3 linked regions of the Variovorax paradoxus genome follow. The main gene of each other region encodes a partner of the protein of the gene in region 2 in a complex. Links are inferred from orthologs where the notes say so. Each region holds a gene or a part of one and is shown on either strand. Other genes may lie near its edges. The genes, in order: holA, dnaN and AACL56_RS09610.

What was found.
Region 1: the proteins of dnaN (region 2) and holA are in contact, whole or in part, in a cryo-EM structure (PDB 8GIZ), measured with the Escherichia coli proteins. The link is inferred for Variovorax paradoxus from one-to-one orthologs.
Region 3: the proteins of dnaN (region 2) and AACL56_RS09610 are in contact, whole or in part, in a solved structure (PDB 1OK7), measured with the Escherichia coli proteins. The link is inferred for Variovorax paradoxus from one-to-one orthologs.

The regions. Positions count from the first base shown.
Region 1 is NZ_LR743507.1:1,086,364-1,096,107, reverse strand. What follows is about bases 4,181-7,119. They hold holA (DNA polymerase III subunit delta), read right to left. Parts: upstream 6,218-7,119; coding sequence 5,144-6,217; downstream 4,181-5,143. Other genes in these bases: leuS (leucine--tRNA ligase), read right to left, coding at 6,792-7,119; lptE (LPS assembly lipoprotein LptE), read right to left, coding at 6,244-6,780; AACL56_RS05060 (glutamate-5-semialdehyde dehydrogenase), read right to left, coding at 4,181-5,022. Outside these bases: AACL56_RS05075 (GntR family transcriptional regulator), read left to right, coding at 1-170; AACL56_RS05070 (potassium transporter Kup), read right to left, coding at 208-2,076; gshA (glutamate--cysteine ligase), read right to left, coding at 2,257-3,594; more of AACL56_RS05060, read right to left, coding at 3,730-4,180; more of leuS, read right to left, coding at 7,120-9,422; AACL56_RS05040 (Bug family tripartite tricarboxylate transporter substrate binding protein), read left to right, coding at 9,626-9,744. UniProt on the Escherichia coli protein: Part of the beta sliding clamp loading complex, which hydrolyzes ATP to load the beta clamp onto primed DNA to form the DNA replication pre-initiation complex.
Region 2 is NZ_LR743507.1:534,506-544,171, reverse strand. What follows is about bases 6,806-9,666. They hold dnaN (DNA polymerase III subunit beta), read right to left. Parts: upstream 8,859-9,666; coding sequence 7,752-8,858; downstream 6,806-7,751. Other genes in these bases: dnaA (chromosomal replication initiator protein DnaA), read right to left, coding at 8,954-9,666; gyrB (DNA topoisomerase (ATP-hydrolyzing) subunit B), read right to left, coding at 6,806-7,616. In the rest of the region: AACL56_RS02580 (AAA family ATPase), read right to left, coding at 1-1,508; AACL56_RS02575 (AAA family ATPase), read right to left, coding at 1,505-4,786; more of gyrB, read right to left, coding at 4,992-6,805. UniProt on the Escherichia coli protein: Confers DNA tethering and processivity to DNA polymerases and other proteins. Acts as a clamp, forming a ring around DNA (a reaction catalyzed by the clamp-loading complex) which diffuses in an ATP-independent manner freely and bidirectionally along dsDNA.
Region 3 is NZ_LR743507.1:2,140,782-2,150,457, forward strand. What follows is about bases 6,806-9,676. They hold AACL56_RS09610 (Y-family DNA polymerase), read right to left. Parts: upstream 8,900-9,676; coding sequence 7,712-8,899; downstream 6,806-7,711. Other genes in these bases: AACL56_RS09600 (purine-nucleoside phosphorylase), read left to right, coding at 6,806-7,009; AACL56_RS09605 (TIGR02117 family protein), read right to left, coding at 7,017-7,712; AACL56_RS09615 (YiiX family permuted papain-like enzyme), read right to left, coding at 9,012-9,650. Also shown: AACL56_RS09570 (arylmalonate decarboxylase), read left to right, coding at 11-718; AACL56_RS09575 (MmgE/PrpD family protein), read right to left, coding at 737-2,104; AACL56_RS09580 (acyl-CoA dehydrogenase family protein), read right to left, coding at 2,214-3,377; AACL56_RS09585 (DUF3606 domain-containing protein), read left to right, coding at 3,591-3,776; AACL56_RS09590 (hypothetical protein), read left to right, coding at 3,941-4,621; AACL56_RS09595 (DNA topoisomerase IB), read right to left, coding at 4,564-5,790; more of AACL56_RS09600, read left to right, coding at 5,954-6,805. UniProt on the Escherichia coli protein: Poorly processive, error-prone DNA polymerase involved in translesion repair and untargeted mutagenesis. Copies undamaged DNA at stalled replication forks, which arise in vivo from mismatched or misaligned primer ends.

The sequences.
Region 1 (9,744 bases), 550 kb from region 2 along the record:
CGTCGTGCGAGCACGAGGAGCACGCGGCGGTGGTCGATGCGATCGCACGCGGGGACGAGGACACCGCGGTGCGCGCGATGGAAGAGCACCTGCTGGTGCTCGAGCGGAACATTGCGCTGGACCGGCCTGCGTCGCAGCGCAGCCTGGGCCAGATGCTGGGGCTGGGCTGAGCCCTGGGCCCAGGGCCCAGGGCCCCCAGCGGCCCCGTCAGATCTCGATCTTCGACCCCAGCTCCACCACCGCGTTGTTCGGCAGGCCGAGGAAGGCCGCTGCGCCGCTCGCGTTGTGGTGCATCTGCGCGAACAGCTTCTCTCGCCACGGCGCCATGCCGCTGCCGAGCGTGGGAATGACGACGTCGCGCGACAGGAAGTAGCTGGTGGTCATGGGCTCCAGCTGGCAGCCGCGCATGCGTGCGTTCTCGAGCGCGCGCGGCAGTTCGACGTCGTTCTTGAAACCGTAGTGGACGATGATCTGCCAACAGTGGTTGCCGAGCGGCTCGATCTCGATGCGCTTGTCCATCGGGATCCACGGCACCTCGTGGTTGCGCACGGTGACGAACATGTTCTGCTCGTGCAGCACCTTGTTGTGCTTGAGGTTGTGCAGCAGCGCATTGGGCACGGTGCCCGGCTCGGCGGTGAGGAACACGGCGGTGCCCTCCACGCGCACCGGCGGGCTCACGAACACCGAATCGAGGAACGACTTCAGGTCAATCGCGTCGGCATGCTGCGCCTCTCCCATCAGGCGACGGCCTTCCTTCCAGGTGATCATCAGCGTGAACACGAAGCCGCCGATCAGCAGCGGGAACCAGCCGCCTTCGAACAGCTTGAGCAGGTTGGACGCGAAGAACAGGAAGTCGACGATGAAGAAGGCCGCAGTCGACACGATGCACAGCGCCAGCGGCAGCTTCCATGCGTAGCGGATCACGAAGAAGGTCAGGATCGTGGTGATCAGCATGTCCGTGGTCACCGCGATGCCGTAGGCCGCGGCAAGGCTGCTCGACGAGCGGAACATCACCACCGCCAGCACGATGGCCACGAACAGGCCCCAGTTGACCAGCGGGATGTAGATCTGCCCGGCCGTGCGCACGCTGGTGTGCTCGATGTTCAGGCGCGGCAGGTAGCCCAGCTGGATCACCTGGCGCGTGACGCTGAAGGCGCCGGTGATGAGGGCCTGCGACGCGATCACCGTGGCTGCGGTGGCCAGCAGCACCAGCGGAACGAGCGCCCACTCGGGGGCCATCATGAAGAACGGGTTCTTCACTGCCTCGGGGTTCTCCAGCAGCAGTGCGCCCTGGCCGAAGTAGTTGAGCGTGAGCGCCGGCATGACGACAGAGAACCAAGCGAGCCGGATCGGGCGCTTGCCGAAGTGCCCCAGGTCGGCATACAGCGCCTCGGCGCCTGTCACGCACAGCACGGTGGCGCCCAGCAGGATGAAGCTGGTGCCCGGGTTGTCCCACATGAACTTCAGCGCATAGAACGGATTCAGCGCCTTCAGGATCTCGGGGTGGTGCACGATCTGCGACACGCCGAGTACCGCGATCGCCATGAACCACGCGAGCGTGACGGGGCCGAAGAACTTGCCGATGCCCGCCGTGCCGCGCTTCTGCACCACGAACAGGCAGAACAGCACCACCAGCGTGAGAGGAATGACGTAGTGCGTGAAGTGCGGCGACACCACTTCCAGGCCCTCGACCGCCGAGAGCACGGAGATTGCGGGGGTGATGACGCCGTCACCGTAGAAGAGCGAGGTGCCGAAGATGCCCACCACCAGCAGCAGGTGGCGCAGCCTGGGCTTGTCGGCCACCGCGCGCGACGCCAGCGCGAGCATGGCCACGAGGCCGCCCTCGCCTTCGTTGTCGGCGCGCAGCACCAGCACCACGTACTTGATGGAGACGATGACGGTGAGCGTCCAGAAGAACATCGACAGGATGCCGTAGACGTTCTCGACGGTGAAAGGCACATGGCCGTGGCCGAACACTTCCTTGACGGCGTACAGCACGCTGGTGCCGATGTCGCCATAGACGACGCCGATGGCGCCGACGATCAGGCCGGCTGAGAGAGATTTGGGGGCTGACACGAAGTCGATGGGAAAAGGACAGGCTGCTGGTATCGGCGCGTCAGACACGCCGGGGTGCGATGGATGCGAACTTTAGTACACCAGCGTGCGCTCGCATCACCCCTCCCGCCCTTTTGTTTCCGTTGATGTGGGGCCGCTATTTTGCCGCCGCCCGCCGTCGCCGCAAGACGGCCCCCGGAATCATTCGTAGATTTCGGCGTCCGGATCGGTCGCTTCCATTTCGTAGCTGGCGGCCACCATCGCGAGCCGGCCGACCACGCCATACATGTAGAAGCGGTTGGGCGCACTGGCGCCAGGCTTGGCGCCCGGCTGAGGCAAGTGCGCACTTTCAGAGAACGCGAGCGGCACGTAGCTCGCACCCGGCAGCTTCAGGTTCTCGTCGGCCGCGCGCTCTGCGTGCACCCGGTAGAAGCCGCCGACCACGTAGCGGTCCATCATGTAGACGACCGGTTCGGCCATGCCGTTGTGAACGCGTTCGTTGGTGAGCACGCCTTCCTGCACGATGAGCTCGGTGGGCTCGCGCAGCTCGCGCGGTTCGCGTGACTGGCTGGCCTTGGTGGCCGGCACGGCGGGCGCGGGCGCGGTGCCGCGTGGCTTGCCGATCAGCGACTCGACATCCTTGGCGTCGCGCACCGTCACCACGCCGGGGCTGCCGCTGCCGCTGTGGCCGCCCTTGACCACCACGAATGGCTTCTCGTTGATGCCGTATTCCTTGTACTTGCGGCGCACCTTGGTGAGCACCGCGTCCACGTGGCTGGTCAGCACGTCGATGCCGCGGCCGCCGGCCACGTCGACGCCTTCGGCGCGCGCATAGATCGGGTTGATGAGCCACGGGTCGATGCCCAGCAACTTGCCGAAGCGCTTGGAAAGCTCCTCGTAGCTGTGCAGGTGGTTGCTCTTGCGGCGCACCGACCACCCCGCGTGCAGGGGCGGCAGCAGATACTGTTCGTGAAGATCCTCGAGGATGCCGGGCGTTCCTGCGGAAAGCTCGTTGTTGAGGAGAATCGTGCAGGGATCGAAATTCTTCAGGCCCAAACGGCGCTTGGTGCGCACCACCGGCTCCAGCGTGACGGTGTCACCGTTCGGCAACTCGATCTTCTTGGGTGTCTTGATCGCCGGATCGATCGACCCGATGCGCACATTGAGCCCCGCCATGTGGAAGATGCGCACCAGTTGCGCGACGTTGGCGAGATAAAAGGTGTTCTTCGAGTGGTTTTCCGGAATGACGAGCAGATTGCGCGCCTCCGGACAGATCTTCTCAATGGCAGCCTGCGCGGCCTGCACGGCCAGCGGGAGCATTTCCTTGGTGAGGTTGTTCCAGCCACCGGGAAAAAGGTTGGTGTCGACCGGAGCGAGCTTGAAACCTGCATTGCGGATGTCCACGGCGCTGTAGAAAGGCGGCGTGTGCTCCATCCATTCGAGCCGGAACCAGCGTTCGATGGCAGGCATCGAGTCGAGCACCCGCTGCTCCAGTTCGTTGATCGGGCCGGTCAGGGCGGTGACGAGATGCGGAACCATGCGGCGGCCTTGTTGGTTTTGTGCTTAAAGGTGGAGCGGAATTGTAGGATTTGGGGATGGCCGCCCCAATGACAAGACCGTGCAGGGCCTGCGCGGCAGACTTGGTTCGACCGGTCCGCCTTGCACGGCAATGCCTCAGCTGCGGACTTCGCCCTGCCCGAGCACGACGTACTTGAGCGAGGTCAGTCCTTCGATGCCCACCGGTCCGCGGGCGTGGAACTTGTCGGTGCTGATGCCGATTTCGGCGCCCAGCCCGAACTCGAAGCCATCCGCGAAGCGCGTGCTCGCATTGACCATCACGCTGGCCGAATCGACCTCGCGCAGGAAACGCTGCGCATGCACGTGGTCGCGCGTGACGATCGCGTCGGTGTGGTGGCTCGAATAGCGGTTGATGTGCGCGATGGCCTCGTCCACGCCGGCCACCACCTTGATGCTGATGACCGCCGCGAGGTATTCCTCGGACCAGTCGGACTCGACGGCATCGACCACCTTGGCCTGCGGGCTCGCGGCACCCTCAGCGCGCAGGATGGCGGCGGCGGCCGGGTCGCAGCGCATCTCCACGCCCTTGGCCGCGAAGATGGCCGCGATCTCAGGCAGGAAATCGTCGGCCACCGCGGCCGACACGAGCAGGCCTTCCGCGGCGTTGCACGGGCTGTACTTCTGCGTCTTGGCGTTGTCGACGATGCGCAGCGCCATGGCGAACTCGGCCGTGTCGTCCACGTAGACGTGGCAATTGCCGTCCAGGTGCTTGATGACGGGCACCTTGGCGTCGCGGCTGATGCGCTCGATCAAGCCCTTGCCGCCGCGCGGAATGATCACATCGACGAATTCGGGCATGGCGATGAGCTGGCCGACGGCTTCGCGGTCGGTGGTCTGCACCAGTTGCACCGCGTCGACCGGCAGGCCGGCCTCGGCCAGTGCCTCGGACACCAGCAGCGCCAGCGCCTTGTTCGATTCGATGGCTTCCGAACCGCCGCGCAGGATGGCGGCGTTGCCGCTCTTGATGGCCAGGCTAGCGGCCTCGATGGTCACGTTGGGCCGGCTCTCGTAGATCATCCCGAACACGCCGATCGGCACGCGCATCTGGCCCACGCGGATGCCGCTGGGCTGCTGCTTCATGCCGATGATCTCGCCGATCACGTCGGCCATGCCGGCCAGTTGCTCGCAACCGAGGGCAACGGTCTCGATGACCTTGGGCGTGAGCTTGAGGCGATCGACCATCGGCGCCGACAGGCCCGCGGCCGTGGCGCGCTCCAGGTCTTTTTGGTTGGCGACCGCCAGCACAGGGCCGGCTTCGCGAAGACGCTTGGCAAGCGCCTTCAATGCTATGTTTTTGGTAGCTGCATCCGCTCGGGCCATGAGGAATGCAGCTGCTTTGGCTTGCAGACCGAGGGTCTGCATGTGCTCGCTGACGTTGAACGCGTTCATGCCCGGCATTTTCCTGCATTTGGATGACCCGCAGGCTTCGCGCATTTCGTGTCGCCTCTCCAACTCCTTCCAGAGGGCAACACCCACGGCCCGGCGAAGCCGGTTCGCGGGGGTTCCAGCCTCAGGCCCTGCGCGGCGGCGGGGCCGCGCTGCTGCACGCGCGGCACAGCATCAGTGCAAGCCGCTGCAAGGCCTGCCAGCCGCTGGCGGGCCAGTCGGGTTGCTTGAGGCCCTTCACGATGCCATCCACGAGGTGCGCCGCACGCAGCAGTCGCGCCAGCATGCGGTCGTCGAGCCGCGGCAGCACGCGCTCGAAGGCACGTTCGCGCGGCCCCCAGATGCGGTTCTCGCGCAATGCCATCGGCAGCGGGCGGCCGGAGGCCATGGCGTCCTTCACGCGCTTGAGCGCACGGATGTCTTCGGCGATCGTGTAGTGCACCAGCACCTCGGCCTCGCCTTCGGCCTGCAGGCCATCGAGCATCCGCGCCACGCGCTGCGGGTTGCCCGCCAGCACGGCCTCCGACAGCTTGAACACGTCGTAGCGCGCCACGTTGTTGACCGCGCCCTCGACCTGCTCCCAGCTCAGCTCGCCCGCCGGGTGCAGCAGCGCGAGCTTCTGGATTTCCTGGTGCGCGGCCAGCAGGTTGCCCTCCACGCGATCGGCGAAGAACTGCAGCGTGCGCTGGCCTTCGTCGCCGGGCATCACGCGCTGGCCCTGGTGGCCCAGGCGCTGCGCGATCCATTGGGGCAGCGCGCTGCGCTCGATCGGGTCGACCTGGATGCTCGCGCCGTTGTTCTCCAGCGCCGAGAACCATGCGCCGGTTCGCGTGGCCTTGTCCAGCCTCGGCAGCATCACCAGCGTGAGCGTGCTGTCGTTGCCGGGGGCCGATTCGGCCAGCTGCTGCAATGCCGCGCTGCCGTCCTTGCCGGGCTTGCCCGACGGAATGCGTATCTCGACGATCTGCTTGTCGGCGAACAGCGAGAGCGAGCCGCCCGCGGCGAGCACCGCGCTCCAGTCGAAATGCGCGCCGGCCACGGTGTACGAGCTGCGCTCGGTGTAGCCCTGCGCGCGCGCCGCGGCGCGGATGGCGTCGGCCGCTTCCTGCGCGAGCAGCGGCTCGTCGCCATGGATCGTGTAGAGCGGCTTGAGGCCCTTCTGCAGGTGGGCCCCGAGTTGGGCACTGGCAAGTTGCATGGAGATCGGGTTGCCGGAGCGCGGGCTCAGAGTTCCTTGACCGCGGCCAGGCGGCGCATCAACTGCTGCGCGATATCCGATTGCATGTCGCGGAACAGCAGGTCGGCTTCGCCTTCCTTGGCCAGGGCGTTGGTTTCGTTGAAGCTCAGGTCGCGCGTCTGCGAGACCTCGGTGGCGGGCAGCAGGTCCTTGCCGCCCGGTGTATGCAGGCGGAATCGGACACGCAGCTGAAGCTGGACTTCGCGCACCAGGCCTGCCGAATTGGTAGAAATCACAAAGCGGGTTCGATCCTCGCCCAGGATTTCCAGCACCACATCGGCCTTGGCGGCGTCTTCCGCCGACAACACAGTCACCGTTCCGGTGGCCCGCAGTTCGCGCCGTATCTGGTTGATCATCGCCGACTTGAGCAGCGCGTCGCTGCCCGACACCGACAGCGTCTTGAACGCGAAGACTGGCGCCTTGCGCAGCTCGAAGCCGCAGCCGGCCAGGCCGAGCGACGCGCCCGCCGCCGTCAGACCGAGGAGAAAGCCGCGGCGCGGCAGCGAGGCATTGCGAGTGTTCATGCTTGAGCCGTTCAAATGACCACGTTGACCAGGCGGCCGGGAACCACGATCACGCGCTTGGGTTGCGCGCCTTCGGCAAAAGTGACGAAGTCGTCGCAGGCCAGCGCGAGCTTCTCGATCTCGTCCTTCGATGCGCCGGCCGGCACGCTGAGCTTGCCGCGCAGCTTGCCGTTGACCTGCAGCATCAGCTCGATCTCGTCCTGCACCAGCGCGCCCACGTCGACCGTGGGCCAGGCCGCGTCGAGCAGGCCGCCCAGGTCCTCGTCGTAGCCGAGCTCGCTCCAGAGCTGCTGCGCGATGTGCGGCGTGGCCGGGTAGAGGCAGCGCAGCAGGATGCCGAAGCCCTCTCGCACCGCCGCGGCGTCGCCGGAGCCGCCATCGGGCTTGAAGCCTTCCAGCGCGTTGAGCAGCTTCATAGCGCCCGACACCACCGTGTTGTATTGCATGCGCTGGTAGTCGTAGTCGACCTGGCGCAGCACCGTGTGCACCTCGCGGCGCAGCGCCTGGGCGCCCTTGCCGAAAGCCTGTCCGGCGATGGCCGTGCGCGCGGACTCGGCCTGCGCCACGCCGAAGTTCCACACCCGGCGCAGGAAGCGGTAGCTGCCTTCCACGGCCGCGTCGTTCCACTCGAGCGTGGCTTCGGGCGGCGCGGTGAACATGGTGTACAGGCGCGCGGTGTCGGCGCCGTACTTCTCGATCAGGTCCTGCGGGTCGACGCCATTGCGCTCGCTCTTGCCCATCTTGCCCACGCCGCCGTATTCGACACGGGTGCCGTCGGCGGTGGTGCCTCCCACGATGCGGCCCTGCGCGTCGAGCACCGTCGTCACCTCGGTGGGCGGGAAGTAGTCCTTGCCGCCCTTCTCGTTGCGCTTGTAGAAGATGTGGTTGAGCACCATGCCCTGCGTCAGCAGCTTGCTGAAGGGCTCGTCGGCCTTCACCAGGCCCAGGTCGCGCATCACCTTGGTCCAGAAGCGGGCGTACAGCAGGTGAAGAATCGCGTGCTCGATGCCGCCGATGTACTGGTCCATCGGCATCCAGTAGTCGGCGCCGCCGGCCACCATGGCCTCGTCGTTCTTCGGGTCGCAATAGCGCATGAAGTACCACGACGAATCGACGAAGGTGTCCATCGTGTCGGTCTCGCGCCGCGCGGCCTTGCCGCACACCGGGCAGGTCACGCCGGCGTGGAAGCCCTCGTGCTTGTTCAGCGGGTTGCCCGAGCCGTCCGGCACGCAGTCGGTGGGCAGCACCACCGGCAGGTCCTTCTCGGGCACGGGCACCGCGCCGTGCTCCTCGCAATGGATGATCGGGATCGGCGTGCCCCAGTAGCGCTGGCGGCTCACGCCCCAGTCGCGCAGGCGCCAGGTGGTCTGCAGCTCGCCCAGGCCCTTCTGGCCCAACGCATGCGCCACGGCGGCCACGGCCTCCTTGTAGGTCATGCCGCTGAAGTTGTCCGAGTTGATGGTCACGCCGCGCTGCTTGTCGCCGTACCAGTCCTGCCACTTGTGATAGTCGAAGTGCGGCTCGTCGTCGACCAGCACCACCTGCACGATCTCGATGCCGTACTTGTTGGCGAAGGCGAAGTCGCGCTCGTCGTGCGCGGGCACGCCCATCACGGCGCCGTCGCCGTAGCCGATCAGCACGTAGTTGCCGACCCACACCGGCACCTGTTCCTCGGTGATCGGGTGCGTCACCGTGAGGCCGGTAGGCACGCCCTTCTTTTCCTGGGTGGCGAGCTCGGCCTCGGTGGTGCCGCCGCTCTTGCATTCCTCGATGAAGGCCGCGACCTTCGGGTCCAGCGTGGCGGCGTGCGCGGCCAGCGGATGCTCGGGCGCCACGGCGCAGAAGGTCACGCCCATGATGGTGTCGGCGCGCGTGGTGAACACGTACATGCGGCCGTCCTGGATGAGCTTGCCGCCCGCATCCTTGATGTCATGCGTGAAGGCGAAGCGCACGCCCTCGCTCTTGCCGATCCAGTTCTCCTGCATCAGCTTGACGCGCTCGGGCCAGCCCGGCAGCTTGTGCTGGGTGTGCTCGAGCAGCTCTTCGGCGTAGTCGCTGATCTTCAGGTAATAGCCCGGGATCTCGCGGCGCTCGACCGTGGCGCCGGTGCGCCAGCCCTTGCCGTCGATCACCTGCTCGTTGGCCAGCACGGTCTGGTCGACCGGGTCCCAGTTCACGACCTGGGTCTTGCGGTAGGCGATGCCCTTCTCGAGCATCTTCAGGAACAGCCACTGGTTCCACTTGTAGTAGCTCGGGTCGCAGGTAGCGATCTCGCGGCTCCAGTCGATCGCCAGGCCCATGGCTTGGAGCTGGCCCTTCATGTAGGCGATGTTCTCGTAGGTCCACTTGGCCGGCGGCACGCCGTTCTTGAGCGCCGCGTTCTCGGCCGGCAGGCCAAAGGCGTCCCAGCCCATGGGCATCAGCACGTTGTAGCCGCTCATGCGCAGGTAGCGCGTGAGCATGTCGTTGATCGTGTAGTTGCGCACGTGGCCCATGTGCAGCTTGCCGCTGGGGTACGGCAGCATCGAGCAGGCGTAGTACTTCTTGCGGCTCGCGTCCTCGGTGACGCGGTAGGCATCGGCGGCGCTCCATTGCGCCTGGGCAGCGGACTCGACGTCGCTGGGTTTGTAGCTGGGATTCATGGCGGTTCGGCAAGAGCCCGGCGCGGAGTGGCCGGGAACGCGGGATTATCGCGCCGGACTAGACTTGCCCCCAGGATGCGCGTACTTCGTGTCGCTTCTCCTTCCCCACAGGGGGCAACACCCGCGGCCCGGCGGAGCCGGTTCCGCGGTGTTTCGCGAAGAATGCATGCCTGCCCGTTCAACGCCGCGGACGAAAACACACCATGAAACTGCGCCTGAAACACCTCGCACTGGCCTTCGCGGCGGCAGCCGGCCTCGCCGCCCTGCCGCTGCGGGCCCAGCAGAACGACAAGCCCCTGCGCATCGTCGTGCCCTTCGCCAC
Region 2 (9,666 bases):
CGCGCCGCGAAGTGCGCCGCCGCCTCGGCCGGCGCCAGGCCCACCTGGCGCGAGAACAGCTTCTCGCGGAAGTGGTAGGTGGCCGTGTACGCGGCCAGCACCTCGGCGCGGCCGACCTCGCCGCGCGCATGCCGCACGGCCAGCCGGTCGAGCACGCGGATCGCCGAGCCGGGCAGCACTTCGTCGGCGGCGAAGCGGCGCTCCATCTTCAGCAGTTCGGCCACCGCGCCCGCTTCGATGCGGCACTCGTGCTGCTGCTCGAGTTCGGCGCGGCGCCAGTTGACGATGCGGATGGCGGTGGCGCGCGGCGGCGCCTCCACGCGGATCACGCGGAACAGGTCGGCGAAGCGGCGGTCGCGCTGCTGCACCTTCTGCCAGGCCTCGGGCGTGGCCTCGCCGATCATGGTGAAGGCGCGCTTCTCGAGCAGCGGGCGCAGCACGTCGGCCAGCGTGAGCGTGTTCTGCGAGCTCTTGCCGATCGCCATCAGCGCGACCAGGTTGTCGCAGTAGAGATGGTCGGGCCGCGCGATGCGGAAATCGTCGCGCAGGCGGAACTGAAGGTACTGCAGCAGCACGGCCATGCGGCGCTGCCACTGGCCGATGATGCTCATGCCCGAGATCACGCGCATCGGGTCGAGGTGCCAGATCTTCTGCATCCGCTGGCGGTCGCGGCCGGTCTCGATGTCGATCTGGCGGCGCAGCGCGCCGTGCACCAGCGCCGTCTTGCCGGCGCCGCGCGGGCCGACCAGCACGATCGCGCCGGCACCCCCCTCCGCACCACCGGCGCCTTCGCCGCGGTAGATGGCGCGCCGCAGTTCCTCGACCGCGTCGTCGCGCAGGATCGCCCGTGCGAGCGCGTCGGGGTACAGGTCGTTCAGGTCGACGGCGGCGCGCGCCATTTCGCTCGGGCCGTCGCCGATGCCGTCGTCGCGCATCGCGCTGCGCCGGTCGTGGCCGCTCTCGAACGGAAAGTGCCCTTGCGCGATACGCATCGACAGCTCGAGCTCGCCGAGCTCGTCGTTCGGGGAGGCCAGGTAGCGCTGCGGGTCGAAGGCATCGCCCAGTTCCTTGCGCTGCTCGCGGAACCACGCCTGGATGGCGGCCACCAGCCGCTCGGTGCGCTGCGACTTGTCGAGGTGCGGTTCGCCCAGGTCGGCCACCAGCGCGTCGAGCTGCGGCAGGCAGGCGTAGCGCCGGCCGGCCACGCTGAAGTGCGCGGCGGCGAACGCGCCCTCGACCCAGCGCCGGCCGCTGTCGAAGCCCAGCGGCACGAGTTCGAAGCGCAGCTCCGGCGAAAAGCTCAGCCACAGGCGCTCGTCGAGCGTGTCGCGAGAACTGCGCGTGCCCTGGAAATGGCGCACCACCGCCTGGCGCAGCTTGTTCAGCGCCAGCTCGTAGCGCACGGCCGTCGCCTCGATCTCCGGCAGGAACAGGCAGCGCAGGCGGAAGCCCGCCTCCTTGCGGTGCGTGACGAAGACCGGAACGCGCAGGCTGCCCTGGCCGCTCACTGGTCCTCCTCCCCGAGCAGCATGCGGTCCATGAGCGCGTTGAAGTGGTTGTCGAGCACGCGCTTCCATGCGGGTGCGTCGGGAAATTCCGAATGCCAGTCGGCCTGCGGCGCGCCCAGCAGTCCCTGCTTCAGCACCCGGTGCACGGGACGGCTGTCGAAGAAATGCTGGCGATGCACGTTGGTGGGCGTGGCGAAGGCCGCGAGCGTCTTGTTGAGCACGGAAACCCAGGCGTCGGACTTGCGGTCGCCTTCCCAGATGCGCCACATGCCGCTTTCGCCGCGGAAGTAGTCGAACACCGCCGGGCCCCTGAGTTCGATCTCGAAACCGACGACCAGGCTCTTGCGGCCCGAGGCCTGCGGCCACGGAAACTTGAGGTACTGGCTGGGCGGTGCTTCTTCTTCCCTCGCGTCGTGCTTTGCGTCCTGCTTCGCGTCTTCTCGACGGTCGTCCGGCTTGCCCTCGCGTTTCCGCTCGGCCGCCGCCTGCTGCAACTCGGCCGCGCGCGCGGAGGGCTTCTGGGGCTCGTCGCCCAGCCGCACCACCTGCGAGCGCACCTCGAAGCCGGCGAGTGCGGCGGCCTCGGTCCACGCGGCATGCAGCGTGGCGGCCAGCGCCGGCGAGGCGTAGAGACCGACCGTGCAGACGCTGCTGTCCGGCCGCACCGCGTGGAAGGCGCGCTGCTTGAAGCCGGTGAAGCGCGTGCGCCACGCGGCCAGGTCGGGCGGCGCGTCGGCTTCGCCGACCAGCGCCAGCAGCGCCTGGCCTTCCAGCTCGATGATCTCCGCGAACAGGCCCTGCGCCTGCTGTTGCACGGCAGCGAGCTCGCGCGCGCGGGCGGCGTGCTCGGTGCCGTCCCAGTGCGGCAGGTGCGGTGCGCGGCGGCGCCGGTTCTCGTGGCGTCGGCGTTCGTGGTCGAGGCGGAACAGCTGGTTCACCAGGGTCACGTAGAGCGGTCCTTCGGTCACGCGCTGCCAGTGGCGGCGGGCCTCGGCCAGTGCGTCGGCGGCGAGCAGCGGCGTGTTGTCGACGGGACGCTGCAGCAGCTCGGTGCGCACCTCGAATGCGCGCGCGCCGCCCGGGCCGGGACAGACCTTCACCGACAGCGGCGTCACGTAGGCATGCGGCGACAGCGCATGCGCCAGCGGCAGCAGCAGTTCGCGGCGCAGCACGCGCTGCACGTCGCGCGCCCCGTAGCGCGCATCGCCGGGCAGCGTGGCCAGGTGCGCGGACACGCCGGCGTCGAGCGCGAGTTCGGCGTTGCGCTCGAGCAGGCCTTCGCGCTGGCGCATCAACGCCATCTCGCGCTCGAAGATCGGCGCACGCTCGGCGGCCGACAGCGCGGCGAACGGCACGATGTGGTCGATGCGGTTGAAGAGTTCGGGGCGGAAGGCCTGCTGCACCGCCTGCTCGAAATGGCTGCGCGGATCGCCGCGCTGCGCGCCCAGGCCCATCGGCGTGCGCTGCATCACCTCGGCGCCGAGGTTCGAGGTCATCACCACGAAGCTGCCGCAGAAGTTGGCTGTGAGCCCGTCGCCGCCGGTCAGCCGGCCTTCGCCGAGCACCTGCAGCAGCAGGTCGAAGAAGCTCGGGTGCGCCTTCTCGAGCTCGTCGAACAGCACCACCGAAAACGGCTGGCGCCGCACCGCGCCGACCAGCACGCCTTCGTCGCCGCCCAGGTCGCCGAGCAGGCGCAGCACCGCCACCGGGTCGGCGTACTCGCTCATGTCGATGCGGATCATGCGGCGCGCGTCGCCGAACATGAACTCGGCCAGGGCCTTGGCCGTCTCGGTCTTGCCCACGCCCGTGGGCCCGATCAGCAGCATCGACGCGATCGGCTTGCCGCTGCGCGCCAGGCCGGCCTTGGTGGCGACCAGCAGGTTGGTCACCACCGAGAGCGCATCGGGCTGGCCGAACAGGCGGCGCCGGAAGAAACCGTCGACCTCCTCGAGCGACAGCGGCAGCCGCGCGTCGAGCATGCGGCGCGGCATGCCGGTCTCGGCGCAGAAGGCGGCCAGCGCTTCGTCGCGGCCGATGTCGGCGCCCTGCCCTCCGCGGTCACCGCGATGGCCTCGCGCGTGCAGGATCAGTTCCTCGAAGAAGCGGATGCCCTTGCCCGGAAAGCCCGAGTAGGGCGAGAAACGGCGCTGCAGCGCGATCAGTTCGGACACCGCCTCGGGCGACACCGCCACGCGGTGCGCGGCGGCCAGCGCGGCCACCGCGGCGAGCATCGTGCGCTCCTGCTCCGCCTCGGGCAGTTCGGGCAGGCGAACCACCTGGAAGAGTGCCGAGAAGCCGGGACTGCGCAGGTCGATCAGCGAGAGCTCGGCGGGCGTGGCCTCGGCCAGCAGCATCAGCTGCCCGCGCGCCAGCGGCTCGCGCAGCGCGTCGCCGAGGCTGATGCTGTTGCCCTCGTACTGGCCCACCTCGAACAGCTCCGACAGGTGGCCCACGTAGAGCGCGACGTTGCGTTCGGCCAGCTCGCGGCACAGCCCGCTCAGCGCGTGCTGCCAGCTGCCGTCGCGCGTGAGGCCCTGGATGAGCCGCGCCGCGCTGGTTTCCCACGGTGTGCCACCGGCGCGGTCGCGGCGCTCGCGCGCGTACTGGTGCACCAGCGCCGTCTTGCCGCTGCCTTCGGCGCCGACGACCAGCACGCTGCGCGCGAAACGCCCTTCCGCCGCGCGCGCCATGGCCTTCAGCGGCTCGTCCAACTCGACGGCCGTGCGCGCGCTCGCGCTCATCTCGTTGGCCACCGCGGGCAGCAGCGGTTCGGCGCGTTCGTTCTTCAGCCGGCGCAAGGTCTCGGCGCTGTGGAACACCACGTCGAGCGGCAGCTGCGTCAGCTCGACCTGCTCGAACCATTGCGCGGCCACCTGCCGCCGCACGTCGGCCTGCCGCCCGGTGCGCCGGTGCTCGAGCACGACCGCCTCGATCACCGCCTCGCGCAGTCGCTCCGGCTCGGCGAGCGTGACGATGCCCAGCGCCGGAACGCAACCGATGCAGGGTGTGTTGGCCGGGCCGCTGGAAAGAAACGCGACATGGCGGACGCGGCGCGGCGGATGCAGCAACGGGTTGCTGCCGCCGGGAATGTCGATGTCGATCTCGTGCCGCTCGAAGACCGGCGGGTCGTTGATCTGCACCGCCTCGAGATAGCGCCCCTTGTCGACCAGGTGCGACTGCACCGCCTGCGCCATGCGCCGCGCCATCGCCTGCGCGCTGCTGCCGAGCCATGCCATCGCGGGGAAGGCCAGCGGCGTGACGACGGTCTCGCCGGACACGGTGGTCAGTTCGAAGAAGGCGAAGCTGGAGGGAATGGGAGAGGTCCTGTGCGCAGACGAAATTGGCGCAGATTCTGCCTCACGGCCTTGACGGTCCGAAGGCGCGGTGGCGCTTTGGACGCACAAGGCAAAACGCCCGGCGGGGCCGGGCGTTTCGAATGAATGCGAAGGTTCGCGGAAGCGGACCGAGCGGCCGGCGGACGGACTACACGTCGATGTTCGCCGCGCGCAGCGCGTTCTGCTCGATGAACTCGCGGCGCGGCTCCACCTCGTCGCCCATCAGCATCGTGAACACGCGGTCGGCTTCGATCGCGTCGTCGATCTGCACGCGCAGCAGGCGCCGCACGTTCGGGTCCATGGTGGTTTCCCACAGCTGTTCGGGGTTCATCTCGCCCAGGCCCTTGTAGCGCTGGCGCGAGGTGGCGCGTTCGGCTTCGCCGATCAGCCACTTCATGGCCTGGCGGAAGTCGTCGACCTTCTCTTCCTTGGCGCGTTCGCCCTCGCCGCGCTTGACCAGCGCGCCTTCGGTGCTCAGCAGCCCGCGGAAGGTGTTGGCGGCTTCGGCCAGGGCCGCGTAGTCGGCGCCGTGCACGAAGTCCTGCGTGAGCACGCTGCTCTTGATGTTGCCGTGATGGCGGCGGCTGATGCGCAGCAGCGGCTTGTCGGTGCGGGCGTCGAACTCGCTGCTCACCTCGGCGGGCACGCCGGTCGTGTTGAGCTCGCGCAGCTTGGCCTGCAGCGCCACGGCCGATGCCTCGGCGGCCGGGGTGGTGTCGAGGTCGAGCGCCACGCCGTCGGCGATGGCGCGCAGCGCCTCGGCGTCCATGAAGTTGCGCAGGCGCGCGATGACGGCCTCGGCCACCTGGTGCTTGCGCGCCAGCTCGGCCAGGGTGTCGCCGGCGAGCGTGGTCGAGCCGGCGCCGCCGGTCTCGATGCGTGCATCCTTCAGCGCCACCTTGAGCAGGAAGGCGTCGAGCGCGGGACCGTCCTTCAGGTATTGCTCTTCCTTGCCGACCTTCACCTTGTACAGCGGCGGCTGCGCGATGTAGATGTGGCCGCGCTCGACCAGCTCGGGCATCTGGCGGTAGAAGAACGTGAGCAGCAGCGTGCGGATGTGGGCGCCGTCGACGTCGGCGTCGGTCATGATGATGATGCGGTGGTAGCGCAGCTTGGCGACGTTGAAGTCGTCCGCGCCGCCGCCCGCCGTGCTCGCGCCGGCGCGGCCGATGCCGGTGCCCAGGGCGGTGATCATGGTCAGGATTTCGTTGCTGGTCAGCAGCTTCTCGTAGCGCGCCTTCTCGACGTTCAGGATCTTGCCGCGCAGCGGCAGGATGGCCTGGAACTTCCGGTCGCGGCCCTGCTTGGCGGAGCCGCCGGCGGAGTCGCCCTCCACCAGGTAGACCTCGCACAGTGCCGGGTCCTTCTCCTGGCAGTCGGCGAGCTTGCCGGGCAGGCCCATGCCGTCGAGCACGCCCTTGCGGCGCGTCATCTCGCGGGCCTTGCGGGCCGCTTCGCGGGCGCGGGCCGCCTCGATGATCTTGCCGCAGATGATCTTGGCGTCGTTCGGGCGCTCCTGCAGGTAGTCGGTCAGCAGGCGGCCGACGATGTCTTCCACCGGCGCTCGCACTTCGCTGGAGACCAGCTTGTCCTTGGTCTGGCTCGAGAACTTGGGCTCCGGCACCTTCACGCTCAGCACGCAGCACAGGCCTTCGCGCATGTCGTCGCCCGAGACCTCGACCTTGGCCTTCTTGGCCAGTTCGTTCTCTTCGATGTACTTGTTGATGACGCGCGTCATCGCGGCGCGCAGCCCGGTGAGGTGGGTGCCGCCGTCACGCTGCGGGATGTTGTTGGTGAAGCACAGCACCTGCTCGTTGTAGCCGCTGTTCCACTGCATCGCCACTTCGACGCCGATGTGCGTTCCCGGAATGCCGCCGTAGGTGTCGGCCGGGCGTTCGCCTTCGGCGTAGAACGAGTTCGGGTGCAGGACGGTCTTGCCCTTGTTGATGAACTCCACGAAGCCGCGCACGCCGCCGGCACCGGAGAAGTCGTCTTCCTTGCCGGTGCGCTCGTCCTTCAGGCGGATGCGCACGCCGTTGTTCAGGAAGCTCAGTTCGCGCAGGCGCTTGCTGAGGATCTCGTAGTGGAAGTCCGAGTTCTCCTTGAAGATCTCGGTGTCCGGCAGGAAGTGCACCTCGGTGCCGCGCTTGTCGGTGTCGCCGATGATCTTCATGGGCGACACCTCGACGCCCTGCACCGTCTCGAGCAGGCGGTCCTGGACGAAGCCGCGGCTGAACTGCAGTTCGTGGATCTTGCCTTCGCGGCGAACCACCAGGCGCAACATGACGCTCAGCGCGTTCACGCAGGACACGCCCACGCCGTGCAGGCCGCCCGACACCTTGTAGCTGTTCTGGTTGAACTTGCCGCCGGCGTGCAGTTCGGTCAGCGCGATTTCCGCGGCCGAGCGCTTGGGCTCGTGCTTGTCGTCCATCTTCACGCCGGTGGGAATGCCGCGGCCGTTGTCGGTGACGCTGATGGAGTTGTCGGTGTGGATGGTCACCACGATGTCGTCGCAGTGGCCCGCGAGCGCCTCGTCGATGGAGTTGTCCACGACCTCGAACACCAGGTGATGCAGGCCCGTGCCGTCGGAGGTGTCGCCGATGTACATCCCCGGGCGCTTGCGCACGGCTTCAAGCCCTTCGAGGATCGTGATCGAGCCTTCGCCGTAGCTGGTGTCGGCGGCGGCGATGACCTCGGGCGGCACGACCTGGACCTCCGGGGTGTAGACCGGCTCGGTGTGCGGGACTTCAGGCTTGTTTTCTTCAGCACTCATTCGGATATTCCTCTGTCTCTCACGCCGTCGGCGTGATTTTTCGGGCTCTCAAGAACTCGTTTCACCGCCTCTTGAAAGCGCAAACCCGCGGAGGGCCGCGGGTCGTGTGCGCAAGGCGCTGTGTTGTCTGACTCGTCAGATCCGCATCGGCATGACGACGTACTTGAAGGATGCGTTCTCGGGAATGGTCAGCAGCGCCGAGCTGTTGGAGTCGGCCAGGTCGAGCTTGACCATGTCTTGGTCCATGTTCGAGAGCGCGTCGATCAGGTAGGTCACGTTGAAGCCGATCTCGATGGAGTCGCCACCGTAGTCGATGTCGAGTTCGTCCTGGGCTTCTTCCTGCTCGGCGTTGTTCGACGCGATGCGCAGCGTCCCCGGTTCGATGTTCAGTCGCACGCCCTTGAACTTCTCGCTGGTCAGGATGGCGGTGCGCTGCAGGCTGGCCAGCAGCGGCGCGCGGCCCAGCGTGACCGTGTTCTTGTGGTTCTTCGGAATGACGCGGTTGTAGTCGGGGAACTTGCCCTCGACCAGCTTGGTGACGAACTCCATGCCGCCGAAGCTGAACTTGGCCTGGTTGTTCGCGAACTGCATCTCGATGGCGCCTTCGGCGTCGGACAGCAGGCGCTGCATCTCGAGCACGGTCTTGCGCGGCAGGATGACTTCCTGGCGCGGCACTTCGACGTCGAGCGTGGCCGACGAGAACGCCAGGCGGTGGCCGTCGGTGGCCACCAGGCTCAGCTGCTTGCCTTCGGCCACGAACAGGATGCCGTTGAGGTAGTAGCGGATGTCGTGCACGGCCATCGCGAACGAGACCTGCGAGAGCAGGTCCTTCAGCGTCTTCTGCGGCACGCTGAACACCGGCCCGAAGTTGGCGGCTTCCTGCACCAGCGGGAAGTCTTCGGCGGGCAGCGACTGCAGCGTGAAGCGGCTCTTGCCGCCCTTGAGCACCAGCTTGCTGGCGCTCGACTCGAGGCTCACGGTCTGGTCGGCCGGCATGGTGCGCAGGATGTCGATGAGCTTGCGCGCGCCGATGGTGGTGGTGAAGTTGCCTTCGTCGCCGCCGAGTTCGGCGGTGGTGCGGATCTGGATCTCGAGGTCGCTGGTGGTCAGCTGCAGCTGGCCGCCGGTCTTGCGAATCAGCACGTTCGCCAGGATAGGCAAGGTGTGACGCCGCTCCACGATGCCCGCCACCGACTGCAGCGCGGCGAGGACTTTGTCTTGGTTTGCCTTCAAAACGATCATGTCTTCTTCCTCTTCTCTATCTCTTTGAATCAGCTTGTAAGGGCGCCATTCTCCGCTGTCGCGACGGCCACCCTCGACGACATCCGGCTTCTTCTTCAGCCCTTGAGCGTTTGTTCGAGCACGTGGAGCTGCTGGTTGAGTTCGGTGAGCTGCTGGCGCTCGCCCGAAATCTTGCGCACCGCGTGCAGTACCGTCGTGTGGTCGCGTCCGCCGAACAGCTCGCCGATTTCCGGCAGGCTCTTCTGCGTGAGTTCCTTGGCCAGGTACATCGCGATCTGCCGCGGCCGCGCGATGCTGGCCGGGCGCTTCTTGCTGTACATGTCGGCGACCTTGATCTTGTAGTAGTCGGCCACCGTCTTCTGGATATTCTCGACCGAGATCTGGCGGTTCTGGATCGACAGCAGGTCGCGCAGCGCCTCGCGCGCCAGGGCGATCGAGATCTCCTTCTGGTTGAAGCGCGAGTACGCCAGGATCTTGCGCAGCGCGCCTTCGAGCTCGCGCACGTTGGAGCGTACGTTCTTCGCAACGAAGAAGGCCACTTCCTCGGGCATCTCGGCCGATTCGGCGCGCGCCTTGTTGATCAGGATGGCCACGCGCATCTCGAGCTCGGGCGGCTCGATGGCGACCGTGAGGCCGGAGTCGAAGCGCGACACCAGGCGCTCGTGGATGTCCGCCAGGCCCTTCGGGTAGGTGTCGCTGGTCATCACGATGTGCGACTTCTTGGCCAGCAGGGCCTCGAACGCGTTGAAGAATTCTTCCTGCGTCCGGTCCTTGTTGGCAAAGAACTGCACATCGTCGATCAGCAACA
Region 3 (9,676 bases), 1.6 Mb from region 2 along the record:
GACCATCGAAATGACAATCCCGCACCTGGGCCTGATCGTTCCACCGGCCGCCGGCGCCGTGCCGGTGGACGGCCCGTTGCTCTACGGCAGGCGCATCCGCTTCAGTGCGCTGGGCCTTGGCCTGGGCGAGATCTCCACGCGGGGCTACCTCGACGTCATCGACTCGGTCGTCGAGAAGGCCGTCGCGCTCAAGGAAGAGGGCGTGAGCGCCATTTCGCTCATGGGCACCTCGCTGAGCTTCTTTCGTGGCGCGGCGTTCAACCGGCAGCTCGAGGTGGAGATGGCGCGCGCCACCGGCTTGCCGTGCAGCACGATGAGCAATGCCATCGTCGGCGCGCTGCGCCACCTGAAGGTACGGCGCGTGGCGGTGGCCACGGCCTACATCGACGAGGTCAACGCGCACCTGCGCAAGTACCTGGAGCAGAGCGACTTCGAGCCGCTGGCGCTCGAGGGCCTGTCGATCTCCGACGTGCAGGCCGTGGGCGAGGTGCCGACGCAGGTGCTGGTCGACCTGTGCGTGAAAGTCTTCGAGGCTCGACCCGGCGCCGACGGCATCCTGATCTCGTGCGGCGGCCTGGTCACGCTCGATGCGGTGCGCGAGGTCGAGGCACGGCTGAAGGTGCCCGTGGTGTCGAGTTCGCCCGCCGGATTCTGGGACCTGGTTCGCACCGCGGGGCTCGATGCGCGTTCGCCCGGCCAGGGCCGGCTCTTCGCCTGAAGCAGGCAGTCAGGCAGTTCAGCCCAGCCAGCGGCCCACGCGCGGCGTGTCGGCCAGCTGCCACACGCGCCGGCACAGCGCCTCGGCCTCGTCGGCCGTCGCGCCTCCGCCGTAGTGCGCGAGCCGCCGCATCTTGTCCTCGATTTCCACGCGGCTCAGGCTGTTGCCCGGGTCGCCCTTGGGCTCGTCCACGCGGCCGTGCAGCGTGCGGCCGTCGACGGTGCGCACGCTGACCTTGCCGATCCAGCGTGCGGGGTAGGCGGCGTCGACCTCCGCGTCGAGTTCCATCGACACCTTCTCGCGGAAGGCCGAAACCTCGGGCGCGAGGAAGTCGCGATCGAACTCGCCGAGGCCTGCGCGGCCGTGCACGGCGATCAGGCCCAGCACCGTGCCCATGGAGAACTTGCCCTGGTGCACGGTGGCCGGAACATCCACGCGGCCCAGCACATCGATGGCGCCCTGGTGCACGTGCGTGGTCACCTGCGACACGTCGGCAGGCCCGAGGCCGTTCTGCGTCATCACCTGCAGCAAAGCATCGGCCGCGGGGTGCGTGTGGCGGCATGAGGCGTGGTACTTGAACGAGGTCTCGGCCAGCGTCCAGCGCGTGCCGAGGCCGTCGGTGAGCCTCGACGGGTCGGCGTCGCTCGACATGCCGACGCCCAGGCCCTGCGCGCCTTCGAGGATCTTCGCGGCGCCCGTGAAGCCGTCCTGCGCGAGGTAGGCCGACATCAGACCGCTGGCTGCCGCGTGGGCGCAATGCAGCTGTTTGGAGTCGGCCGCGTCGCGAAGGAATTCCCACACACCGGCCGACTGCGTGCCTGCGGAGCCGAAGGCATGCAGCATCTGCTGCGGCGAGAGTTCCAGCAGCCGGCCCGCTGCAGCCGCTGCAGCGAGCGTGCCGGCCGTCGCGGTGGTGTGGAAGGTCTTGTAGTGCGAGCGGCCCAGGAACTCGCCGACACGGATCCCGACCTCGTAGCCCGCGACCACCGCCGCCAGCAGCCGCGCACCGCTCGCGCCCACGCTCTGCGCCACGGCCAGTGCCGGTGCGATGACGACCGCAGCCGGGTGGAACACCGACCCGTTGTGCACGTCGTCCTGCTCCACGAAATGCGAAGCCGCCGCGTTGACCAGCGCTGCGAACACCGGCGACGTGGTGCGGCGCGAGGTCAGCATTTCGCTCGGCCCGTCGGCGGGGCCCATCATCTGCGCGAAGCGCTCGATGCTGCGCACCGGCCGCGCCGTGCGCGCCGCCAGCACGGAGCCCAGCCAGTCGAGCATCAGGTCCTCGGTGCGGCGCAGCACGGGGGCGGGGATGTCGCCGAATTTCAGTTCTGCGGCGAAGGTGGCGAGCACCTTGCTTGGATGATTGGCGGTGTCGGATGTCATGAACGATCCTTTCGTGGAATGCCGCGGAACCGGCTTTGCCGGGCCGCAGGCGTTGCCCCCGGCAGGGGGAAGGAGAAGCGACACGAAGTGCGCGCATCCTGGGGGCGAGTCAGAAGGACCGGGGGAGGCCGAGCATGTGCTCGGCCACGTAGCTCAGGATCAGGTTGGTCGAGATCGGCGCCACCTGGTACAGCCGCGTCTCGCGGAACTTGCGCTCGATGTCGTATTCGCAGGCGAAGCCGAAGCCGCCGTGGAACTGCAGGCAGGCGTTGGCCGCCTCCCAGCTCGCCTTGGCCGCGAGGTACTTCGCCATGTTCGCCTGTGCGCCGCAGGGCTGGTGCGCGTCGAACAGGCGGCAGGCCTCGTAGCGCATGAGGTTCGCCGCCTCCACCTCGATGAAGGCCTCGGCGATCGGGAACTGCACGCCCTGGTTCTGCCCGATGGGCCGGCCGAACACCACGCGCTCCCTGGTGTACGCCGTGACCCGGTCGATGAACCAGTAGCCGTCGCCGATGCACTCCGCCGCGATCAGCGTGCGCTCGGCGTTGAGGCCGTCGAGGATGTACCTGAAGCCCTGGCCTTCCTCGCCGATCAGGTTCTCCGCCGGTATCTCCAGGTTCTCGAAGAACAGCTCGTTGGTCTCGTGGTTCACCATGTTCAGGATGGGCTGCACCGTCAGCCCCTTGCCGATGGCCTCGCGCAGGTCGACGATGAAGATCGACATGCCTTCGGACTTCTTCTTCACGTCAGCCAGCGGCGTGGTGCGCGCCAGCAGGATCATCAGCTCCGAATGCTGGATGCGCGAGATCCACACCTTCTGCCCGTTGATGACGTAGCGGTCGCCCTTCTTCACGGCGGTCGTCCTGATCTTCGTGGTGTCGGTGCCGGTGGTGGGCTCGGTCACGCCCATCGATTGCAGGCGCAGTTCGCCCTTGGCGATCTTCGGCAGGTAGGCGCGCTTCTGGGCCTCGCTGCCGTGGCGCAGCAGCGTGCCCATGTTGTACATCTGGCCGTGGCAGGCGCCGGAGTTTCCGCCGCATCGGTTGATCTCTTCCATGATCACCGAGGCTTCGGTCAGGCCCAGGCCCGAGCCGCCGTACGCCTGCGGGATCAGCGCGGCCAGCCAGCCGGCCCTGGTGAGTGCATCGACGAACTCGGCGGGGTAGCCGCGCGCCTCGTCGATCCTGCGGAAGTAGGCATCGGGAAACTGCGCGCACAGGTCGCGCACCGCGTCGCGGATGTCGGGGAAAGTCTTGTCGTTGGCGTTGTTCATGGCGTTGCTGCGCGGTCATGGCGCGGTGGTCATGGAGCGAATCTAGCCCGCGCCCGCGCGAAGCGGCTCTCTGATTGCGGAACCCTCCCTTCGGCAAATGCAAATGCTCGCCCGCGCCGCTCGGATATTTCCTGCATGCGAGCGCGCCGGCGTCCTAAGGCCTGCCGTGGCACCGCGCCGCATCGTGGTCCCTTCTGCAAAGGAAAACACACCATGGCCGACGATCTGAACAAACGCGGGCCGCAGGACGCGACCCGCATCAACGTGAACGAGCTGCACGAGGTGCGCTACTGGACCCAGACGCTGGGCGTGACCGAGCAGCAACTGCGCTCCGCCATTGCGGCCGCAGGCGTGCAGGTGAAGGACGTGCGCACCTACCTGGGCAAGCCCGCTGCCTGACGAACCCTTCTGTCCTCACGGCGCGGCGGGCCGCGCCGCAAGGGCATCGTAGGCACGCTCCTACACCTGCAGCCGGGGCCGGGCACGATACTTGTATTCCTCTGTTGTTTCAGGAAGTACCTCGTGATCGTGCCGACCCACCCGACGCCGCTGGCTGCCGCCCAATGAAGTCATCTCCCAGCGCGCGCAGCTGGATCGCGGCGGGCGTGCGCCACGAACTGCTCACCCGTGCCCTTCCTGCGCTGCGGCACGACATGGCCGCCCCGGTCTCGGTGATCCGCATGGCGCTGCTGATGCTCAAGCGGCAGGTCGGCGCGGCCACCATCGACGGCCCTGCCTGCGAAGAGCGGGTGGCGCTGATCGACAGCCAGGTGTCGGAACTGGTCGAGGCCATCCGCTCGCTGCGCGATTGGGAACTGGCCATTGCCGACGAAGGAATCACGCGCAGCGCGCTGGTGGCGCAATGCGTGGGGCTGATGCGTTCGGCCTTCGACCTGCACGGCGTGGCGCTCGACACCGATGCCGCGCTCGAGCCGCAGGACGACGAGCAGCGCTGGCCCGCGGCGGCCGCGCTGCGCTACCTGTTCCTCGGTGCGCTGGGCTACCTGCACGACGGCGCGGAAGAGGCCGGCGCAATCCGCGTCGAAGCCGACGGGGCCAACGCGCTGCGTCTCACGGCGCTGGCGCGCGAGCCGGGTGCCTCGCAGGCCGTGCTCGACGCGCATCGCGCGCCGCGCGCACTGGCCATCGACGCGGTGGCGCTGCAGAACCTCGCAGAGGACCTCGGCTATGCGGTGGCGCTCGACGGCGACAGCGTGCGCCTCGTGCTGGCCACGCGCACCTGAGCCCTGGGCGTCCTCGACGCCTTCGCCGTCTTCCTGAGTTCGCGCGCCTGCTCCTGGCGGTGCGCCTTGAGGAAGGCCAGCAGCCGGCGCTCGGCGGCGTGCAGCCCGCGCGAGGGCCGGGCGGTGCGGCTTCCGCCGATCTTCTCGAACAGCGCGCCGGTGGCCTCGTCGCCGTCCGACAGCGCGCTGCCCAGTGCCAGCACCGCCGGGTGCACGTACGCCTTCTTGCAGACCGCGGGCGTGTTGCCGAGCTGCTTGGCCACCGCCGCGAGGATGTCCTTGGCGCTGTAGCGTGTGCCGTCGGCGGCGGTGCGCCCGGGCTCGCAGGCCAGGCGCGTGAGCTCCAGCGCCTGCACCGTGCCGTGCCAGGTGCGGAAGTCCTTGGCGGTGAAGCGCTCGCCGCCGGCGGCCTCGGCAAGGTAGTCGTTCACGTCGGTGGACGACACGCTGTGCAGGCCGCCATCCTGGTCGTCGTCCGCGTACTGGAACAGTGCCTGCCCCGGCAGCTGCTGGCACTGGCGCACCACCTTGGCGACGCGCGGGTCTTCCAGCTTCGCCTCGTGCATCACGCCGCTCTTGCCGCGAAAGCGCAGCCGCAGCGCGGTGCCCTGGACCGCCGCGTGCCGGTTGCGCAATGTGGTGAGGCCGTAGGAGCCGTTGCTGCTCGCGTACTCCTCGTTGCCCACGCGCATCAGCGTGGTGTCCAGCAGCCGCACCAGCGCCGCGAGCACCTGGCTGCGGCCCGGCACCTTGCGCGCCTTGTCGGGCTGCAGGTCGCGCGCGACGCGGGCGCGGATGCGCGGCAGCGCGAGGGCGAAGGCCTCGAGGCGCTCGAACTTGTTCTCGTCCTTCAGGCTGCGCCAGTCGGCGTGGTAGCGGTACTGCTTGCGCCCGCGTGCGTCGAAGCCGGTGGCCTGCAGATGGCCATTGGGCAGCGGGCAGATCCATACCTGCGTGTAGGCCGGCGGAATGGCCAGCATGCGGATGCGAGAGATCTCGTCCACGTCGCGCAGCCAGCGGCCCTTGGCGTCGCGGTAGCGGAAGCGTTCGCCGTGCTTCAGGCGGCGGATGCCCGGCATGTCGGGATTGACGTAGACCAGCCCGTTGGCGATGGGGGTGGGCTTCGAGGGCGGCCTGGCGGATGATGCGTGTGCGGTGGAAGCCGGCATGGCGTGGGTGGCGTGGGTGGCGTACTGGGGGTTGCGTTGGCGTTACAACGCGCTTTTGCCAGCGCCGACAATCGCGGGTTGTAGGACGCCGCAAGCGTCGCCGGTGCGCCGGGCGCGCTTGTTGCTCGGCCGTGTGTCTTTTCCTTTCCGATCGAACTCCACGATGACTGCCTCCAGACTTTCCCTTCCCGCGGCCCGCTGGCTCGCGGTGCCCGCCGCCGCGCTGCTCTTCACCGCGTGCGCGTCCACCACCTCCACCGCTCCTGCACCCGCCGCATCGGCCCCCGCCGCGCCGGTGAAGGTCAAGGTGTTCGTGGCCGCCATGTTCGAGATCGGCCAGAACACCGGCGACCGCGCCGGCGAGTTCCAGCACTGGTACGAGCGTTACTGGAAGGGCGCCAGGCCCATCGCGGTGCCGGGCGCACTGCAGCCCGTGTACTGCAACGCCGACGGCGTGTGCGGCGCGGTGCTCGGCATGGGCAAGGTCAACTCGTCGTCGTCGATGCAGGCGATCCTGCTGAACCCGCAGTTCGACTTCTCGCAGAGCTACTACGTCATCTCCGGCGTGGCCGGCACGCCGCCTTCGCGAGGCACCATCGGCGAGGTGAACTGGGCCACCTGGCTGGTCGACTACGACCTGGGCCACCGCTGGGCTCCCGAGGAGAACAAGGCCGGCGAGCCGACCTTCATGCCGCGCAAGGGCTACGAGGAGTACCGCCGCTTCAAACTCAACCCCGACCTCGTGAGCTGGGCCATGAGGCTGTCGGCCGACACGCCGCTGAAGGACGCCGACTCCGCGCGCAAGTACCGCCTGCGCTACCCCGACGCCGCGGCGCGGCGCGCCCCCTTCGTCGGCACCGGCACGCACATGACCGGCGACACCTTCTTCCACGGGCCCGGCATGTCGAAGCAGGCGCAGTACATCGCCAAGCTCTACGATGCCGACGACTACGTGATCACCGAGATGGAGGCGGCGGCCATCACCCTCGTCATCAAGCGCACGCATGGCACCGACCGCGTGATGAGCCTGCGCGGCGCGGTCAACTTCGACCAGGGCAGCCCCAGGGAAACCACGCTGCAGCACCTCGACCCGGCACCGGGCGAGACGGCCGGCGGCTTCGCCGAGACGGTGGAGAACATCGAGCGGGTCGGCTCGCGCGTGGTGGACCACATCGTCGCCAACTGGCCGAAGTGGTCGGCGGGCGTGCCCAAGTCCTGAGCCCCGCTCAGGGGTGGCCTGGCGCCAGGTGCCAGGTCACCGTGAAGTCGAACGGTGTCCAGCGGCTCATGGGCACGCCGGCCAGGCGCAGGCCGCGGCCGCTCCAGGTGTTGCAGGTCTCGAACAGGTTGTAGCCGCCGTTCGCCTCGTAGAAGGCATCCTGGCTGTCGTAGTGCGCACCGGCGATGGCGGTGGCGCGGCCCTGCGGCAGCGAGGCGCGCACGTAGTCCACAAGCCGGGCGTATTGCGCCTCAGACAGCGGCAACCGGTAGGCGCCGCGCGCCAGCTGGGCGCGCCGCAGGTAGCTCACGTGCACCAGCGCGCGGTTGCCGCCCGACAGCGCACCGAACGCGCGTGCGGCGGTCAGGTCGCCCCAGGTCGGGGTGTTCAGGTAGAACTCGCGGTCGCCCCAGCCGATGGCGACGAACTCGGCATCGGGCGGCGGGGCGCGGAAGTCGCTCAGCGGGAACACCTGCAGCCAGTCGACCGTGGCCGAGCGGATGGGGAACACGTAGTCGGTGTGCACGCCGTTGCTCAGCACCCAGGCCTGCACCTCGGCCACCTTGTCTGGCGCGTGCCCGGGTTCGGCGTTGGCCGGCCACATCACCAGCGCGAAGGCCGTGGCGACGTAGAGCCCGACCAGTGCGACCAGCCCCAGCAGTGCGAACGCAAGGCGCAGGAGCCAGCGTTTCAGCATGCGCATCAGAACAGCGAAGCGGTGGTCGCCACCGGCTCCGGCGCGGCGCGCGGCGAACCCACGGGCGCGAGCGCCTCGGGGCTGCCCGCCTTCGCCAGTGCGCCCACCCGCACGCCCAGCAGCCGCAGCGGCCGCTCGAGCGGCACGCGCTTCAGGCACTGGCCGCCGGTCTGCCGGATGGTCTTCGCGTCGGCGGTGAAGCGGTCGATCGTCTGGTCGCGCGTGGCGATCCTGAAGTCGTCGTAGCGCAGCTTGATGCCGATGGTCTTGCCCACGTAGCCCTTGCGCTGCAGGTCCTCGGCGACCTTCTCGCACAGCTGCGTGAAGATCGCGCCCAGCTCGGCGCGGTCGCGCACCGCGTGCAGGTCGCGGTCGAAGGTGGTCTCGCGGCTCATCGACACCGGCTCGCTCTCGGTCACGACCGGCCGGTTGTCGCGGCCCCAGGACACCTCGTGCATCCACGCGCCGGTGGCCTTGCCGAAGTTGGCAACGAGCCAGTCGCGGTCGCGCGCCGCCAGCTGGCCCACGGTCTCGATGCCGAAGCGCTTGAGCTTCTCGTCGGCCTTGGGGCCGATGCCGTTCACCTTGCGGCAGGGCAGCGGCCAGATGCGCGTCTCGAGGTCGTCTTCGTACACCACCGAGATGCCGTTGGGCTTCTCGAACTCGCTGGCCATCTTGGCGATGAGCTTGTTGGGCGCCACGCCGATCGAGCAGGTCAGGCCGGTTGCGTCGAAGATGGCCTTCTGCAGCAGCCGCGCCAGCGACCGCCCGCCGTCGCGCTGGCCGCCGGGCACGTCGGTGAAATCGATGTAGACCTCGTCCACGCCGCGGTCTTCCATGAGCGGCGCCACCTCCAGGATCACCTGCTTGAAGGCCCGCGAATAGCGCCGGTATTCGTCGAAGTCCACCGGCAGGATGATCGCCTGCGGGCAAAGCTTCGCGGCCTTCATGAGGCCCATGGCCGAGCCCACGCCGAACTGGCGCGCCGGGTAGGTGGCGGTGGTGATCACGCCGCGGCCGGCGTAGTCCTTCAGGCGCGGAAACGCGTCGACCGGGATGTCGGCCAGCGTGCCGCCTTCCGGCAGGTCGCGGATCGCCTCGTCCACGCGCCGCCGGCCGCCGCCGATCACCACCGGCAGGCCCTTGAGCTGCGGATAGCGCAGCAGCTCGACCGAGCCGTAGAAGGCGTCCATGTCGAGGTGCGCGATGCGCCGGATCGGCGGTGTCGGGGAAGGCGGCTTCGGGGAACTCACGGCCACAATTGTCTCCCGGGTGGGCCGCCTTCGCCTGCCCGGGGGCCTTCGTTCAGCGCGTCTCGACGGTCCTGAGCAGCGGCGAGTCGAACATCGCGACCGGCGAGATCACCGGCTCGTCCATGGGCACCCTGTCGCCGTAGCGCTCGCGCATCTTGGCGCGCACGGCCGGATCGCCCAGGTTGAATTCGCGGATCTTCTGCAGCTCGCCGATGCGCACGCCCAGCGCGCGCTGGTAGAGCTTCCACACCAGCTCGGAACAGTAGATGCGCCGGTCCGACCACTCGAAGGTCAGGTCGTAGGGGCGTCCTTCGAAGTCCGAGGTGCCCGCGCGCAGCCTGGCCACCGCGCCGGGTGTCAGCAGCGTGTCGGCATTGCGCAGCCGCTTCGCCACGTAGTGCCCGCCGTTGCCGCGTGCGGCCCATTGCGCCAGCGGCGTGTAGCGCACCGTCTGCACCGCCTCGAACACGTAGGGCTTGCCGTCGCGCAGCAGCACGATGCCCATGTGGCTGTACCGCGAGCCCGTGGCGCGCTGCACCGCGAGGCTCTGGGCCGAGCGCGAGGTATGGAAGACGATGTCGCCGTCCTTCAGTGCCGGAGCCGCATGTGCGGCGGGGACGAGGAGGGCGGCAGACAGTGCCGCCGCGAGGGCGAGGGCGAGTGCGAAGGCCGGACGGGGCGTGAAGATCATGTGGCGGGCATTGTGCTGCACGCCTC